Regions from separate parts of the Bacillus cereus group sp. RP43 genome, predicted to be linked through region 4. Evidence: a T-box and tRNA genes for the amino acid it is inferred to sense, from the RefSeq annotation. Region 4 holds a T-box; the other regions hold tRNA genes.

Region 1 (3,460 bases), 470 kb from region 4:
AGCGGGCATAAAAATTCAATTAGAATATGCTTTACATAGTGGACAGTTTTTAAATGTTCAAATAGAGTCCTGAGCTTAAAAGACGTGTACGGGTTGGTTTAAATAAAGGCGAAGCACAACATGCACTTGCTCGAGCTGTATTCAAAAAAAAAGCAGACTATCCAAAGTCTACTTTTACACAACAAAAAAGAGATAGCAGATTATGCTATCTCTTTTAGTATGACCCGTACGGGATTCGAACCCGTGTTACCGCCGTGAAAGGGCGGTGTCTTAACCACTTGACCAACGGGCCAAAATCTGGCAGAGAAGAAGGGATTCGAACCCTCGCACCGCGTTCGCGATCTACTCCCTTAGCAGGGGAGCCCCTTGAGCCACTTGGGTACTTCTCTATAATATGGCTCCGCAGGTAGGACTCGAACCTACGACCGATCGGTTAACAGCCGATAGCTCTACCACTGAGCTACTGCGGAATAATTATGGTGGGCCTAAATGGACTCGAACCATCGACCTCACGCTTATCAGGCGTGCGCTCTAACCAGCTGAGCTATAGGCCCATAAAAAGCGGGTGAAGAGAATCGAACTCTCGACCAGAGCTTGGAAGGCTCTTGTTTTACCACTAAACTACACCCGCATTAAATTAAAAATGGTGAGCCATGAAGGATTCGAACCTTCGACCCTCTGATTAAAAGTCAGATGCTCTACCAACTGAGCTAATGGCTCATTTTGAAAGTGGTGCCGGCTAGAGGACTTGAACCCCCAACCTACTGATTACAAGTCAGTTGCTCTACCAATTGAGCTAAGCCGGCTTGCGATTTCAAAATGGTGGCTCGGGACGGAATCGAACCGCCGACACGAGGATTTTCAGTCCTCTGCTCTACCGACTGAGCTACCGAGCCTTTATGTAAAAAAAATGGCGGTCCCGACCGGGGTCGAACCGGCGATCTCCTGCGTGACAGGCAGGCATGTTAACCACTACACCACGGGACCATTTGGTTGCGGGGACAGGATTTGAACCTGCGACCTTCGGGTTATGAGCCCGACGAGCTACCGTACTGCTCCACCCCGCGATGATATAATATTTAATTTAGAAAAAATGGAGGAGGTAGAGGGATTCGAACCCCCGCGCGACTCTCGCCGCCTGTCGGTTTTCAAGACCGATCCCTTCAGCCGAACTTGGGTATACCTCCGAGATATGAACTTTGAGTGGTGGACCTTGTAGGACTCGAACCTACGACCGGACGGTTATGAGCCGTCTGCTCTAACCAGCTGAGCTAAAGGTCCTTTATGGTAGCGGCGGAGGGGATCGAACCCCCGACCTCACGGGTATGAACCGTACGCTCTAGCCAGCTGAGCTACACCGCCATAAGTTATATTCAAATAAGTGGAGCCTAGCGGGATCGAACCGCTGACCTCCTGCGTGCAAGGCAGGCGCTCTCCCAGCTGAGCTAAGGCCCCATATGTTGAAATATCGGGAAGACAGGATTTGAACCTGCGACCCCCTGGTCCCAAACCAGGTGCTCTACCAAGCTGAGCCACTTCCCGTTAATAAAAACGCGCCCGAGAGGAGTCGAACCCCTAACCTCTTGATCCGTAGTCAAACGCTCTATCCAATTGAGCTACGGGCGCATATGGTGCCGAGGGCGGGGGTCGAACCCGCACGGTGGTCACCCACCGCAGGATTTTAAGTCCTGTGCGTCTGCCTGTTCCGCCACCCCGGCATGTCATATTGAAAATTGGAGCGGAAGACGGGATTCGAACCCGCGACCCCAACCTTGGCAAGGTTGTATTCTACCACTGAACTACTTCCGCAAGACATGTATGAGTTATTTTATTAAAAGTGCGGGTGAAGGGAGTCGAACCCCCACGCCAAAGGCGCCAGATCCTAAGTCTGGTGCGTCTGCCAATTCCGCCACACCCGCATATTATAATTTTAAAAGAAAAAATGGGGCGACTGATGGGAATTGAACCCACGAGTGCCGGAGCCACAATCCGGTGCGTTAACCACTTCGCCACAACCGCCATGATTTTCTGGTGCCGACTAGAGGACTTGAACCCCCAACCTACTGATTACAAGTCAGTTGCTCTACCAATTGAGCTAAGTCGGCTAGAATGGTGGAGGATGACGGGATCGAACCGCCGACCCCCTGCTTGTAAGGCAGGTGCTCTCCCAGCTGAGCTAATCCTCCGAATTGCCTGGCAACGTCCTACTCTCACAGGGACAAGGTCCCAACTACCATCGGCGCTAGAGAGCTTAACTTCCGTGTTCGGTATGGGAACGGGTGTGACCTCTCTGCCATCATTACCAGACTGTATTCATTTAAGACAAGAATCATCATAACTCATTCGACATTTAAAGTCAACAAGTTTTTTATATTCTTTCAAAACTAGATAACATCGCTTCATATTATATGGTTAAGTCCTCGATCTATTAGTATTCGTCAGCTCCACATGTCACCACGCTTCCACCTCGAACCTATCAACCTGATCATCTTTCAGGGATCTTACTAGCTTACGCTATGGGAAATCTCATCTTGAGGGGGGCTTCATGCTTAGATGCTTTCAGCACTTATCCCTTCCGCACATAGCTACCCAGCTATGCCCTTGGCAGAACAACTGGTACACCAGCGGTGCGTCCATCCCGGTCCTCTCGTACTAAGGACAGCTCCTCTCAAATTTCCTACGCCCACGACGGATAGGGACCGAACTGTCTCACGACGTTCTGAACCCAGCTCGCGTACCGCTTTAATGGGCGAACAGCCCAACCCTTGGGACCGACTACAGCCCCAGGATGCGATGAGCCGACATCGAGGTGCCAAACCTCCCCGTCGATGTGGACTCTTGGGGGAGATAAGCCTGTTATCCCCGGGGTAGCTTTTATCCGTTGAGCGATGGCCCTTCCATGCGGAACCACCGGATCACTAAGCCCGACTTTCGTCCCTGCTCGACTTGTAGGTCTCGCAGTCAAGCTCCCTTATGCCTTTGCACTCTACGAATGATTTCCAACCATTCTGAGGGAACCTTTGGGCGCCTCCGTTACACTTTAGGAGGCGACCGCCCCAGTCAAACTGCCCACCTGACACTGTCTCCCGGGTCGATAAGACCCGTAGGTTAGAATTTCAATACAGTCAGGGCGGTATCCCACCAGCGCCTCCACCGAAGCTAGCGCTCCGGTTTCAATGGCTCCCGCCTATCCTGTACAAACTGTACCAAAATTCAATATCAGGCTACAGTAAAGCTCCACGGGGTCTTTCCGTCCTGTCGCGGGTAACCTGCATCTTCACAGGTACTATAATTTCACCGAGTCTCTGGTTGAGACAGTGCCCAAATCGTTACACCTTTCGTGCGGGTCGGAACTTACCCGACAAGGAATTTCGCTACCTTAGGACCGTTATAGTTACGGCCGCCGTTTACTGGGGCTTCAGTTCAGAGCTTCGCTTACGCTAACCCCTCTCCTTAACCT
Region 2 (3,460 bases), 4.0 Mb from region 4:
GTCTCTGCGAAGCCGTAAGGCGAAGTATAGGGGCTGACACCTGCCCGGTGCTGGAAGGTTAAGGAGAGGGGTTAGCGTAAGCGAAGCTCTGAACTGAAGCCCCAGTAAACGGCGGCCGTAACTATAACGGTCCTAAGGTAGCGAAATTCCTTGTCGGGTAAGTTCCGACCCGCACGAAAGGTGTAACGATTTGGGCACTGTCTCAACCAGAGACTCGGTGAAATTATAGTACCTGTGAAGATGCAGGTTACCCGCGACAGGACGGAAAGACCCCGTGGAGCTTTACTGTAGCCTGATATTGAATTTTGGTACAGTTTGTACAGGATAGGCGGGAGCCATTGAAACCGGAGCGCTAGCTTCGGTGGAGGCGCTGGTGGGATACCGCCCTGACTGTATTGAAATTCTAACCTACGGGTCTTATCGACCCGGGAGACAGTGTCAGGTGGGCAGTTTGACTGGGGCGGTCGCCTCCTAAAGTGTAACGGAGGCGCCCAAAGGTTCCCTCAGAATGGTTGGAAATCATTCGTAGAGTGCAAAGGCATAAGGGAGCTTGACTGCGAGACCTACAAGTCGAGCAGGGACGAAAGTCGGGCTTAGTGATCCGGTGGTTCCGCATGGAAGGGCCATCGCTCAACGGATAAAAGCTACCCCGGGGATAACAGGCTTATCTCCCCCAAGAGTCCACATCGACGGGGAGGTTTGGCACCTCGATGTCGGCTCATCGCATCCTGGGGCTGTAGTCGGTCCCAAGGGTTGGGCTGTTCGCCCATTAAAGCGGTACGCGAGCTGGGTTCAGAACGTCGTGAGACAGTTCGGTCCCTATCCGTCGTGGGCGTAGGAAATTTGAGAGGAGCTGTCCTTAGTACGAGAGGACCGGGATGGACGCACCGCTGGTGTACCAGTTGTTCTGCCAAGGGCATAGCTGGGTAGCTATGTGCGGAAGGGATAAGTGCTGAAAGCATCTAAGCATGAAGCCCCCCTCAAGATGAGATTTCCCATAGCGTAAGCTAGTAAGATCCCTGAAAGATGATCAGGTTGATAGGTTCGAGGTGGAAGCATGGTGACATGTGGAGCTGACGAATACTAATAGATCGAGGACTTAACCATATAATATGAAGCAATGTTATCTAGTTTTGAAGGAATATATATTAAAAATTCCTTTTGACATTCTGAAAAGAATGTGTATAATGATAAAAGTCTGGTAATGATGGCAGAGAGGTCACACCCGTTCCCATACCGAACACGGAAGTTAAGCTCTCTAGCGCCGATGGTAGTTGGGACCTTGTCCCTGTGAGAGTAGGACGTTGCCAGGCTTATATTATTCCGCAGTAGCTCAGCGGTAGAGCTATCGGCTGTTAACCGATCGGTCGTAGGTTCGATTCCTACCTGCGGAGCCATTATGCTTCCATAGCTCAGCTGGTAGAGTACTTCCATGGTAAGGAAGAGGTCACCGGTTCAAGCCCGGTTGGAAGCTTGGGAAAAGTTTTTATTTTTTTGGCCCGTTGGTCAAGTGGTTAAGACACCGCCCTTTCACGGCGGTAACACGGGTTCGAATCCCGTACGGGTCATCACTTTTGGAGGATTAGCTCAGCTGGGAGAGCACCTGCCTTACAAGCAGGGGGTCGGCGGTTCGATCCCGTCATCCTCCACCATATATTTTTAAATGTCGGAGGGGTAGCGAAGTGGCTAAACGCGGCGGACTGTAAATCCGCTCCTTCGGGTTCGGCAGTTCGAATCTGCCCCCCTCCACCATTTTCTTTAAAATAACCTGAAAGGGTTTATTTTTTTGAAAAGATAACCATACTAGTAAATATTAATGGGCTATAGCCAAGCGGTAAGGCAACGGACTTTGACTCCGTCATGCGCTGGTTCGAATCCAGCTAGCCCAGCCATTTACGAGCCATTAGCTCAGTTGGTAGAGCATCTGACTTTTAATCAGAGGGTCGAAGGTTCGAATCCTTCATGGCTCACCATTTTCGCGGAAGTAGTTCAGTGGTAGAATACAACCTTGCCAAGGTTGGGGTCGCGGGTTCGAATCCCGTCTTCCGCTTAAGTACTAAGGGGCCTTAGCTCAGCTGGGAGAGCGCCTGCCTTGCACGCAGGAGGTCAGCGGTTCGATCCCGCTAGGCTCCATATAAATAGGGAAAGCTTACATCATTTGATGTAAGCTTTTTTTGTGTTTAAATTCCACTCCAAAAGGCAACTTTTCCGTATATCGTTTAAAATAAAAAAAAGGATTGGATAAGGGGGAGGTAATTATGAAAGTTGTCATTGCATCGGATTCATATAAAGAAAGCCTGAAAGCTATAGAGGTATGTGAAGCTATTGAAAGAGGCTTTGCAGCAATTTTTCCTAAAGCAGAGTATGTTAAGGTACCAATTGGAGATGGAGGCGAAGGAACGGTTGAATCTCTTGTTGGTGCTACAATGGGGAAAATTATATCACTTAATGTGACAGGGCCGCTTGGAGAGAGCGTGCAAGCCTTTTATGGTATGTCTAAGGATAAGAAGACAGCATTTATTGAAATGGCAGCAGCATCAGGATTACAACACGTTCCAATTGAAAAGAGAAACCCACTTATTACAACTACAAAAGGGACAGGTGAACTTATATTACATGCATTAGATCAAGGAGCTAAACACATTATTTTAGGGCTTGGAGGAAGTGCTACAAATGATGGTGGGGCTGGTATGCTATCTGCCTTAGGCGCAAGATTTATAAATAGGAAAGGTGGGGTAATAGAACCCTCTGGAGGGACATTGCATTTGATAACCACTGTTGACCTTTCTAGGATTGATTCACGCCTGGAAGATATAAAGTTAGAAGCAGCATGTGATGTAGATAACCCTTTAGTTGGACTGAGCGGGGCATCTTTTGTATTTGCGAGACAAAAAGGTGCGAATGTAGAGATGATGAAAGAGCTAGATGGGAATTTAAAACATTATGCTAATATACTTAAACAACATGTGTCTTTTGATGTATCTGAAATACCAGGTGCGGGGGCAGCTGGAGGAATGGGAGCCGCTGTCGTTGCAGTGCTAAAGGGACAGTTAAGAAAAGGGATTGAAATTGTATTAGATTATACAAATTTTGATAAGTGTATAGAGGGCGCCGATCTGATTGTAACTGGTGAGGGAAGAATAGATGAACAAACAGCGTATGGAAAAGCTCCTGTTGGTGTCGCGAAGCGGGCGAAATGTCGTCATATTCCTGTAATTGCTATTGGTGGATCTGTATCCTCGAATTATACGACTGTTTACGAAAAGGGAATTGATGCAGTGTTTAGTATTACGGCTAGTCCAATGACGTTAGAAGAAGCATATAAAAGGGCAGAAGAGAATATCGAAATGACAGCAAAAAATATTGCAGCAGTATGGAAACTAGCATCAGAAAAACGCTTCTAAATGTAGAAGCGTTTTTTAATCTATTTATTTGAGGATATCTTGTGTAATTCTAGGTA
Region 3 (3,460 bases), 3.4 Mb from region 4:
TTGATCATCTGCTGATTTTCTTATAGCTAAATCACCTAGTGCTAGCATCCCAACAAGTTGACCGCTCTCAACTACCGGTAATCGTCTAATTTGATATTGTGCCATTAACTCTGTAGCTTTTTCAATAGAATCATCTGGAGAAACTGAAACAATGTTTGTTGTCATTACATTTGTAATTTGATTAGATCCAGGATGTTTTTCAGCAATCCCACGAACAACTAAGTCTCGATCAGTAACAAGCCCAACAACTTGTTTATTTTCAATAACAGGAATCAATCCAACCGATTCTTCCTTCATTTTTACAGCCGCCTCATATACATTATCTAACGGTGTACAATGTACGATATGAGTACTCATAAGTTCTCTAACTTGTGTCATTTTTCATCTCCTCCTTTTAATACATACCATAGCTTTTCCTAAATCCCTTTATTTATTTCAGGAAAATAAGGTGATAAAAAGAGGCTTATACATAATAAAAAAGAGTCAGCAATATGCTGACTCTTTTTTTTATGACCCGTACGGGATTCGAACCCGTGTTACCGCCGTGAAAGGGCGGTGTCTTAACCACTTGACCAACGGGCCATGGCTCCGCAGGTAGGACTCGAACCTACGACCGATCGGTTAACAGCCGATAGCTCTACCACTGAGCTACTGCGGAATATATGGTGGGCCTAAATGGACTCGAACCATCGACCTCACGCTTATCAGGCGTGCGCTCTAACCAGCTGAGCTATAGGCCCATATACTTTACAGGGGCAGTAGGAATCGAACCCACACTGGAGGTTTTGGAGACCTCAGTTCTACCTTTAAACTATGCCCCTAAATGATGCCGGCTAGAGGACTTGAACCCCCAACCTACTGATTACAAGTCAGTTGCTCTACCAATTGAGCTAAGCCGGCATAAAAAAATGGTGGCTCGGGACGGAATCGAACCGCCGACACGAGGATTTTCAGTCCTCTGCTCTACCGACTGAGCTACCGAGCCAACATAAAATGGCGGTCCCGACCGGGGTCGAACCGGCGATCTCCTGCGTGACAGGCAGGCATGTTAACCACTACACCACGGGACCATTGGTTGCGGGGACAGGATTTGAACCTGCGACCTTCGGGTTATGAGCCCGACGAGCTACCGTACTGCTCCACCCCGCGACGATATTATGTTTTAAAAATAAATGGAGGAGGTAGAGGGATTCGAACCCCCGCGCGACTCTCGCCGCCTGTCGGTTTTCAAGACCGATCCCTTCAGCCGAACTTGGGTATACCTCCATGAAGGAAAAATTAATATCTTATTCATTTTTATATGTAACTAAGCCACTTTTTAAAAAAATGGAGGAGGTAGAGGGATTCGAACCCCCGCGCGACTCTCGCCGCCTGTCGGTTTTCAAGACCGATCCCTTCAGCCGAACTTGGGTATACCTCCGACATATAAAAAATAAAGTGGAGCCTAGCGGGATCGAACCGCTGACCTCCTGCGTGCAAGGCAGGCGCTCTCCCAGCTGAGCTAAGGCCCCATGTTTTTGGGAAAATCGGGAAGACAGGATTTGAACCTGCGACCCCCTGGTCCCAAACCAGGTGCTCTACCAAGCTGAGCCACTTCCCGTTAATAAAAGCGCGCCCGAGAGGAGTCGAACCCCTAACCTCTTGATCCGTAGTCAAACGCTCTATCCAATTGAGCTACGGGCGCATATGGTGCCGAGGGCGGGGGTCGAACCCGCACGGTGGTCACCCACCGCAGGATTTTAAGTCCTGTGCGTCTGCCTGTTCCGCCACCCCGGCATGTCATATTGAAAATTGGAGCGGAAGACGGGATTCGAACCCGCGACCCCAACCTTGGCAAGGTTGTATTCTACCACTGAACTACTTCCGCAAAACATGTATGAGTTATTTTATTAAAAGTGCGGGTGAAGGGAGTCGAACCCCCACGCCAAAGGCGCTAGATCCTAAGTCTAGTGCGTCTGCCAATTCCGCCACACCCGCATATTTTGTTAAAATGGTGAGCCATGAAGGATTCGAACCTTCGACCCTCTGATTAAAAGTCAGATGCTCTACCAACTGAGCTAATGGCTCTTAATGGCTGGGCTAGCTGGATTCGAACCAGCGCATGACGGAGTCAAAGTCCGTTGCCTTACCGCTTGGCTATAGCCCAATAATTAAGAAATGGTGGAGGGGGGCAGATTCGAACTGCCGAACCCGAAGGAGCGGATTTACAGTCCGCCGCGTTTAGCCACTTCGCTACCCCTCCGACATAAATGGTGGAGGATGACGGGATCGAACCGCCGACCCCCTGCTTGTAAGGCAGGTGCTCTCCCAGCTGAGCTAATCCTCCATTTTGCCTGGCAACGTCCTACTCTCACAGGGACAAGGTCCCAACTACCATCGGCGCTAGAGAGCTTAACTTCCGTGTTCGGTATGGGAACGGGTGTGACCTCTCTGCCATCATTACCAGACTATATTCATTTAAGACAAGAATCATTATAACTTATTAACTTTTAAAGGTCAACAAGTTTTTTATATTCTTTCAAAACTAGATAACATTGCTTCATATTATATGGTTAAGTCCTCGATCTATTAGTATTCGTCAGCTCCACATGTCACCATGCTTCCACCTCGAACCTATCAACCTGATCATCTTTCAGGGATCTTACTAGCTTACGCTATGGGAAATCTCATCTTGAGGGGGGCTTCATGCTTAGATGCTTTCAGCACTTATCCCTTCCGCACATAGCTACCCAGCTATGCCCTTGGCAGAACAACTGGTACACCAGCGGTGCGTCCATCCCGGTCCTCTCGTACTAAGGACAGCTCCTCTCAAATTTCCTACGCCCACGACGGATAGGGACCGAACTGTCTCACGACGTTCTGAACCCAGCTCGCGTACCGCTTTAATGGGCGAACAGCCCAACCCTTGGGACCGACTACAGCCCCAGGATGCGATGAGCCGACATCGAGGTGCCAAACCTCCCCGTCGATGTGGACTCTTGGGGGAGATAAGCCTGTTATCCCCGGGGTAGCTTTTATCCGTTGAGCGATGGCCCTTCCATGCGGAACCACCGGATCACTAAGCCCGACTTTCGTCCCTGCTCGACTTGTAGGTCTCGCAGTCAAGCTCCCTTATGCCTTTGCACTCTACGAATGATTTCCAACCATTCTGAGGGAACCTTTGGGCGCCTCCGTTACACTTTAGGAGGCGACCGCCCCAGTCAAACTGCCCACCTGACACTGTCTCCCGGGTCGATAAGACCCGTAGGTTAGAATTTCAATACAGTCAGGGCGGTATCCCACCAGCGCCTCCACCGAAGCTAGCGCTCCGGTTTCAATGGCTCCCGCCTATCCTGTACAAACTGTACCAAAATTCAATATCAGGCTACAGTAAAGCTCCACGGGGTCTTTCCGTCCTGTCGCGGGTAACCTGCATCTTCACAGGTACTATAATTTCACCGAGTCTCTGGTTGAGACAGTG
Region 4 (3,460 bases):
AATTAATGAACAATTTCCGCAGTTTACAAAAATGTACGATTCTTGGATGGATGGAGTTACAGAACAAACAGCGAATTTCCCATCATTTATTCATGAAAAGGTAAAGCAAATTTTCGTTGGTGTAGAAATGAAGATACAAACGCTTTTAAATAAGGTTATGAGCACAGCTCGTGGTGTATTGGATTCATTGCTCATTATTTTCTTAATTCCGTTCATTGTATTTTACATATTAAAAGATTACGGTGAGTTTTATCACATTTTTTGGAAAATAGTTCCGAGTAAGTGGCGTAGTACGGGTCAAATGCTTGCGAAAGAAATTGATAAGTCACTCGGAAGTTATATTCGAGGACAGTTATTTGTTTGCTTAGTATTAGGGGGAGTATCTGTTCTTTCTTTTTGGTTTATCGGTATGAAATATCCGTTATTACTCGGCATTATTATTGGGGTAACGGATATAATCCCATACTTTGGTCCTATTTTAGGGGCGATTCCGACGTTGATGATTGCGGCAACGGTATCAACGAGTTTACTCATTAAGGCGGGGATTACGATTGCTATTTTGCAATTTTTGGAAAGTAACATTTTATCGCCTTACATCGTTGGTAAGTCGCTTCGTATGCATCCCGTTATTATTATGCTCGCATTACTAGTTGGAGGAGAGATAGCCGGGATTGTAGGATTGCTAATATCGGTTCCAATTTTAGCTGTTATTCGTACAGTGGTCGTTCATGTGAGGCCTCTTTGGAAAAGAGAAGATATTTAATGTGAAAGCCCTCTATCTATAGAGATAGAGGGCTAATAATATGGTTATTTAGAGAGTTGTTCTTTTATTTGTTGAACAATCCCGCTCACATCATTTGTTTGAATATGTTTTATTTTTTTCCATTCATCATCATACATAAATACAATTTGATTACTAAAAAGTCGTTTCTGTTCTTTTAGATTAGAAATTTTTGCGAAAGAGTACTCTTCAAATATTGGGTTTTTGCTTAAATCTGGTCCGTAAAAGAAGAGCCTTTTGTTCGTTAAGATTAACAGTCCTGGCCTTGCGATGGAACGATATATAAATATATCTAATGAGCATGCTGCGTAAAACAATATAGTTTCGTCCGTAGTTAACATGTTTTTAGCTTTGTTCAATAAGGTTGTCATTGTGATCGCTCCTTCATTATTAATAATTTAATTATAACAAAAAATGTAATATTTAGAAAATTGTATAAGGTGTTTTTTATGAGGAGATTCCTATTTAGTAATAAATGCATAATATATTTAAAGGCTGTTAAGAATGAATAGTAGAATAGCTATGATTAATAAGCAATTGATACAATATAAATGATTATCTACATTGACAAACTTAAGAGAATTCTATTATATTTAGTCATATAATACATTAAATCAATGACGGAACAAGTACGTTACAGTCCATTTGTAGAGAGAAGCTTCCACTGGCTGAAAGAAGCTTTAAATGAAGGGTAACAGAAAGCTAATCCTGAGAGCAGCTAATCACTGCCGTCTTGCCACGTTACGGCACCATGAGGTGATGAATTGATTGTTATAATAATCAATTCATAATTAGGGTGGTATCGCGAGTTAACTCTCGTCCCTTTTATAGGGGCGGGAGTTTTTTATATTTAAGGAGGAAAATACAATGAAACAACTAACAGGCGCACAAATTCGTCAAATGTTTTTAGACTTTTTCCAAGAAAAAGGACATGCAGTAGAACCTAGTGCATCACTAGTTCCACATGAAGATCCATCTCTTCTATGGATTAACAGTGGTGTAGCAACATTAAAAAAATATTTTGATGGACGCGTAATTCCGCAAAATCCACGTATTACAAATGCTCAAAAATCAATTCGTACAAACGATATTGAAAACGTAGGGAAAACGGCTCGTCACCATACATTCTTTGAAATGTTAGGGAACTTCTCAATCGGTGATTACTTCAAAGAAGAAGCAATTACTTGGGCTTGGGAATTTCTAACGAGCGACAAATGGATCGGATTCGATAAAGAATTACTATCTGTTACAATTCATCCGGAAGATGAAGAAGCATTCACAATTTGGAATGAGAAAATGGGTGTTCCAAAAGAACGCATCATCCGTTTAGAAGAAAACTTCTGGGATATCGGTGAAGGACCAAGTGGACCGAATACAGAAATTTTCTATGACCGCGGTGAAGCTTACGGTAATGACTTTAGTGACCCAGAATTATATCCGGGCGGAGAAAACGAGCGTTACTTAGAAGTATGGAACCTTGTATTCTCTCAATTTAACCATAACCCAGACGGTTCATATACGCCGCTTCCTAAGAAAAACATCGATACAGGGATGGGTCTAGAGCGTATGACATCTATCGTTCAAGATGTACCTACGAACTTTGATACAGATCTATTCATGCCGATGATTGGTGCAACAGAATCAATTTCTGGTGAGAAATATCGTAATGGCGATTTAGAAAAAGATATGGCGTTTAAAGTAATTGCTGACCATATCCGTACAGTAACATTCGCTGTTGGTGACGGTGCTCTTCCATCTAACGAAGGCCGTGGTTATGTATTACGTCGTTTATTACGCCGTGCTGTTCGTTATTCTAAGAAATTAAACATCAACCGTCCATTCATGTTTGAATTAGTACCGGTTGTTGGAGAAGTAATGAAAGACTTCTATCCAGAAGTACTTGAAAAGAAAGATTTCATCGCAAAAGTTGTGAAGAATGAAGAAGAGCGTTTCCATGAAACACTTCATGATGGTGAATCAATTTTAGCTGAAGTAATTGCAAAAGCGAAAGAAGAAAAAACAACTGTTATTTCTGGCGTAGATGCGTTCCGTCTATACGACACGTACGGTTTCCCGATTGAATTAACAGAAGAATATGCAGAAGAAGCTGGTATGACAGTTGATCAAGCAGGCTTTGAAAATGAAATGGAGAAACAACGTGAGCGTGCACGTGCTGCTCGTCAAGACGTTGACTCTATGCAAGTTCAAGGCGGTGTACTTGGTGAGGTTAAAGTAGCGAGCGAATTCGTTGGTTACGGTACAGTTGCAACAGAAAGTAACGTTGTTGCACTTGTAAAAAATGGTGAGTACACAGATAGCCTACAAGCAGGTGAAGAAGGACAATTAATACTTGATGTAACGCCATTCTACGCTGAGAGCGGTGGGCAAATTGCAGACCGTGGTTATCTTCTTGCTGACGGCGTAAAAGTTGTTGTAAAAGACGTACAAAAAGCACCAAATGGTCAAAACCTACACAAAGTTGTTGTTGAAGAAGGTACATTAACGAAAGAAGCGGCTGTAAAAGCTCTTATCGATACGAAAAACCGTAGTAGCGTTGTGAAAAACCATACAGCAACTCACTTACTGCACCAAGCATTAAAAGATGTACTTGGAACGCATGTTAACCAAGCGGGTTCTCTTGTAACATCTGAACGTTTACGTTTTGACTTCTCTCACTTC

The links. A T-box is a leader RNA that pairs with one kind of tRNA and senses whether it is charged. The one in region 4 lies ahead of alaS (alanine--tRNA ligase), so its partner is inferred to be a tRNA-Ala.
Region 1: it has a tRNA-Ala gene. The T-box ahead of alaS (alanine--tRNA ligase) is inferred to sense a tRNA for this amino acid. The anticodon was not compared.
Region 2: it has a tRNA-Ala gene. The T-box ahead of alaS (alanine--tRNA ligase) is inferred to sense a tRNA for this amino acid. The anticodon was not compared.
Region 3: it has a tRNA-Ala gene. The T-box ahead of alaS (alanine--tRNA ligase) is inferred to sense a tRNA for this amino acid. The anticodon was not compared.

What each region holds. Positions count from the first base shown of each region.
Region 1 is NZ_JARVHQ010000001.1:556,965-560,424, reverse strand. Features, by position in the region: partial or broken gene QCI75_RS02940 (transposase) at 1-64, shown strand, start outside; partial or broken gene QCI75_RS30505 (hypothetical protein) at 66-144, shown strand; tRNA gene QCI75_RS02930 (tRNA-Glu) at 221-292, opposite strand; tRNA gene QCI75_RS02925 (tRNA-Ser) at 299-389, opposite strand; tRNA gene QCI75_RS02920 (tRNA-Asn) at 396-470, opposite strand; tRNA gene QCI75_RS02915 (tRNA-Ile) at 478-554, opposite strand; tRNA gene QCI75_RS02910 (tRNA-Gly) at 561-631, opposite strand; tRNA gene QCI75_RS02905 (tRNA-Lys) at 645-720, opposite strand; tRNA gene QCI75_RS02900 (tRNA-Thr) at 731-806, opposite strand; tRNA gene QCI75_RS02895 (tRNA-Phe) at 821-896, opposite strand; tRNA gene QCI75_RS02890 (tRNA-Asp) at 912-987, opposite strand; tRNA gene QCI75_RS02885 (tRNA-Met) at 991-1,067, opposite strand; tRNA gene QCI75_RS02880 (tRNA-Ser) at 1,095-1,187, opposite strand; tRNA gene QCI75_RS02875 (tRNA-Ile) at 1,205-1,281, opposite strand; tRNA gene QCI75_RS02870 (tRNA-Met) at 1,286-1,362, opposite strand; tRNA gene QCI75_RS02865 (tRNA-Ala) at 1,383-1,455, opposite strand; tRNA gene QCI75_RS02860 (tRNA-Pro) at 1,469-1,542, opposite strand; tRNA gene QCI75_RS02855 (tRNA-Arg) at 1,553-1,626, opposite strand; tRNA gene QCI75_RS02850 (tRNA-Leu) at 1,630-1,718, opposite strand; tRNA gene QCI75_RS02845 (tRNA-Gly) at 1,735-1,809, opposite strand; tRNA gene QCI75_RS02840 (tRNA-Leu) at 1,839-1,919, opposite strand; tRNA gene QCI75_RS02835 (tRNA-His) at 1,944-2,019, opposite strand; tRNA gene QCI75_RS02830 (tRNA-Thr) at 2,030-2,105, opposite strand; tRNA gene QCI75_RS02825 (tRNA-Val) at 2,111-2,186, opposite strand; rRNA gene rrf (5S ribosomal RNA) at 2,192-2,307, opposite strand; rRNA gene QCI75_RS02815 (23S ribosomal RNA) at 2,409-3,460, opposite strand, start outside.
Region 2 is NZ_JARVHQ010000001.1:4,998,020-5,001,479, reverse strand. Features, by position in the region: rRNA gene QCI75_RS25925 (23S ribosomal RNA) at 1-1,107, shown strand, start outside; rRNA gene rrf (5S ribosomal RNA) at 1,198-1,313, shown strand; tRNA gene QCI75_RS25915 (tRNA-Asn) at 1,323-1,397, shown strand; tRNA gene QCI75_RS25910 (tRNA-Thr) at 1,402-1,474, shown strand; tRNA gene QCI75_RS25905 (tRNA-Glu) at 1,497-1,568, shown strand; tRNA gene QCI75_RS25900 (tRNA-Val) at 1,577-1,652, shown strand; tRNA gene QCI75_RS25895 (tRNA-Tyr) at 1,669-1,752, shown strand; tRNA gene QCI75_RS25890 (tRNA-Gln) at 1,818-1,892, shown strand; tRNA gene QCI75_RS25885 (tRNA-Lys) at 1,898-1,973, shown strand; tRNA gene QCI75_RS25880 (tRNA-Gly) at 1,979-2,050, shown strand; tRNA gene QCI75_RS25875 (tRNA-Ala) at 2,061-2,133, shown strand; gene QCI75_RS25870 (glycerate kinase) at 2,259-3,404, shown strand.
Region 3 is NZ_JARVHQ010000001.1:4,435,366-4,438,825, forward strand. Features, by position in the region: gene QCI75_RS23100 (CBS domain-containing protein) at 1-378, opposite strand, end outside; tRNA gene QCI75_RS23105 (tRNA-Glu) at 511-582, opposite strand; tRNA gene QCI75_RS23110 (tRNA-Asn) at 584-658, opposite strand; tRNA gene QCI75_RS23115 (tRNA-Ile) at 664-740, opposite strand; tRNA gene QCI75_RS23120 (tRNA-Trp) at 751-821, opposite strand; tRNA gene QCI75_RS23125 (tRNA-Thr) at 828-900, opposite strand; tRNA gene QCI75_RS23130 (tRNA-Phe) at 910-985, opposite strand; tRNA gene QCI75_RS23135 (tRNA-Asp) at 995-1,070, opposite strand; tRNA gene QCI75_RS23140 (tRNA-Met) at 1,073-1,149, opposite strand; tRNA gene QCI75_RS23145 (tRNA-Ser) at 1,174-1,266, opposite strand; tRNA gene QCI75_RS23150 (tRNA-Ser) at 1,328-1,420, opposite strand; tRNA gene QCI75_RS23155 (tRNA-Ala) at 1,439-1,511, opposite strand; tRNA gene QCI75_RS23160 (tRNA-Pro) at 1,527-1,600, opposite strand; tRNA gene QCI75_RS23165 (tRNA-Arg) at 1,611-1,684, opposite strand; tRNA gene QCI75_RS23170 (tRNA-Leu) at 1,688-1,776, opposite strand; tRNA gene QCI75_RS23175 (tRNA-Gly) at 1,793-1,867, opposite strand; tRNA gene QCI75_RS23180 (tRNA-Leu) at 1,897-1,977, opposite strand; tRNA gene QCI75_RS23185 (tRNA-Lys) at 1,992-2,067, opposite strand; tRNA gene QCI75_RS23190 (tRNA-Gln) at 2,072-2,146, opposite strand; tRNA gene QCI75_RS23195 (tRNA-Tyr) at 2,159-2,242, opposite strand; tRNA gene QCI75_RS23200 (tRNA-Val) at 2,251-2,326, opposite strand; rRNA gene rrf (5S ribosomal RNA) at 2,332-2,447, opposite strand; rRNA gene QCI75_RS23210 (23S ribosomal RNA) at 2,549-3,460, opposite strand, start outside.
Region 4 is NZ_JARVHQ010000001.1:1,026,061-1,029,520, forward strand. Features, by position in the region: gene QCI75_RS05315 (AI-2E family transporter) at 1-763, shown strand, start outside; gene QCI75_RS05320 (PH domain-containing protein) at 808-1,152, opposite strand; T-box leader at 1,390-1,608, shown strand; gene alaS (alanine--tRNA ligase) at 1,649-3,460, shown strand, end outside.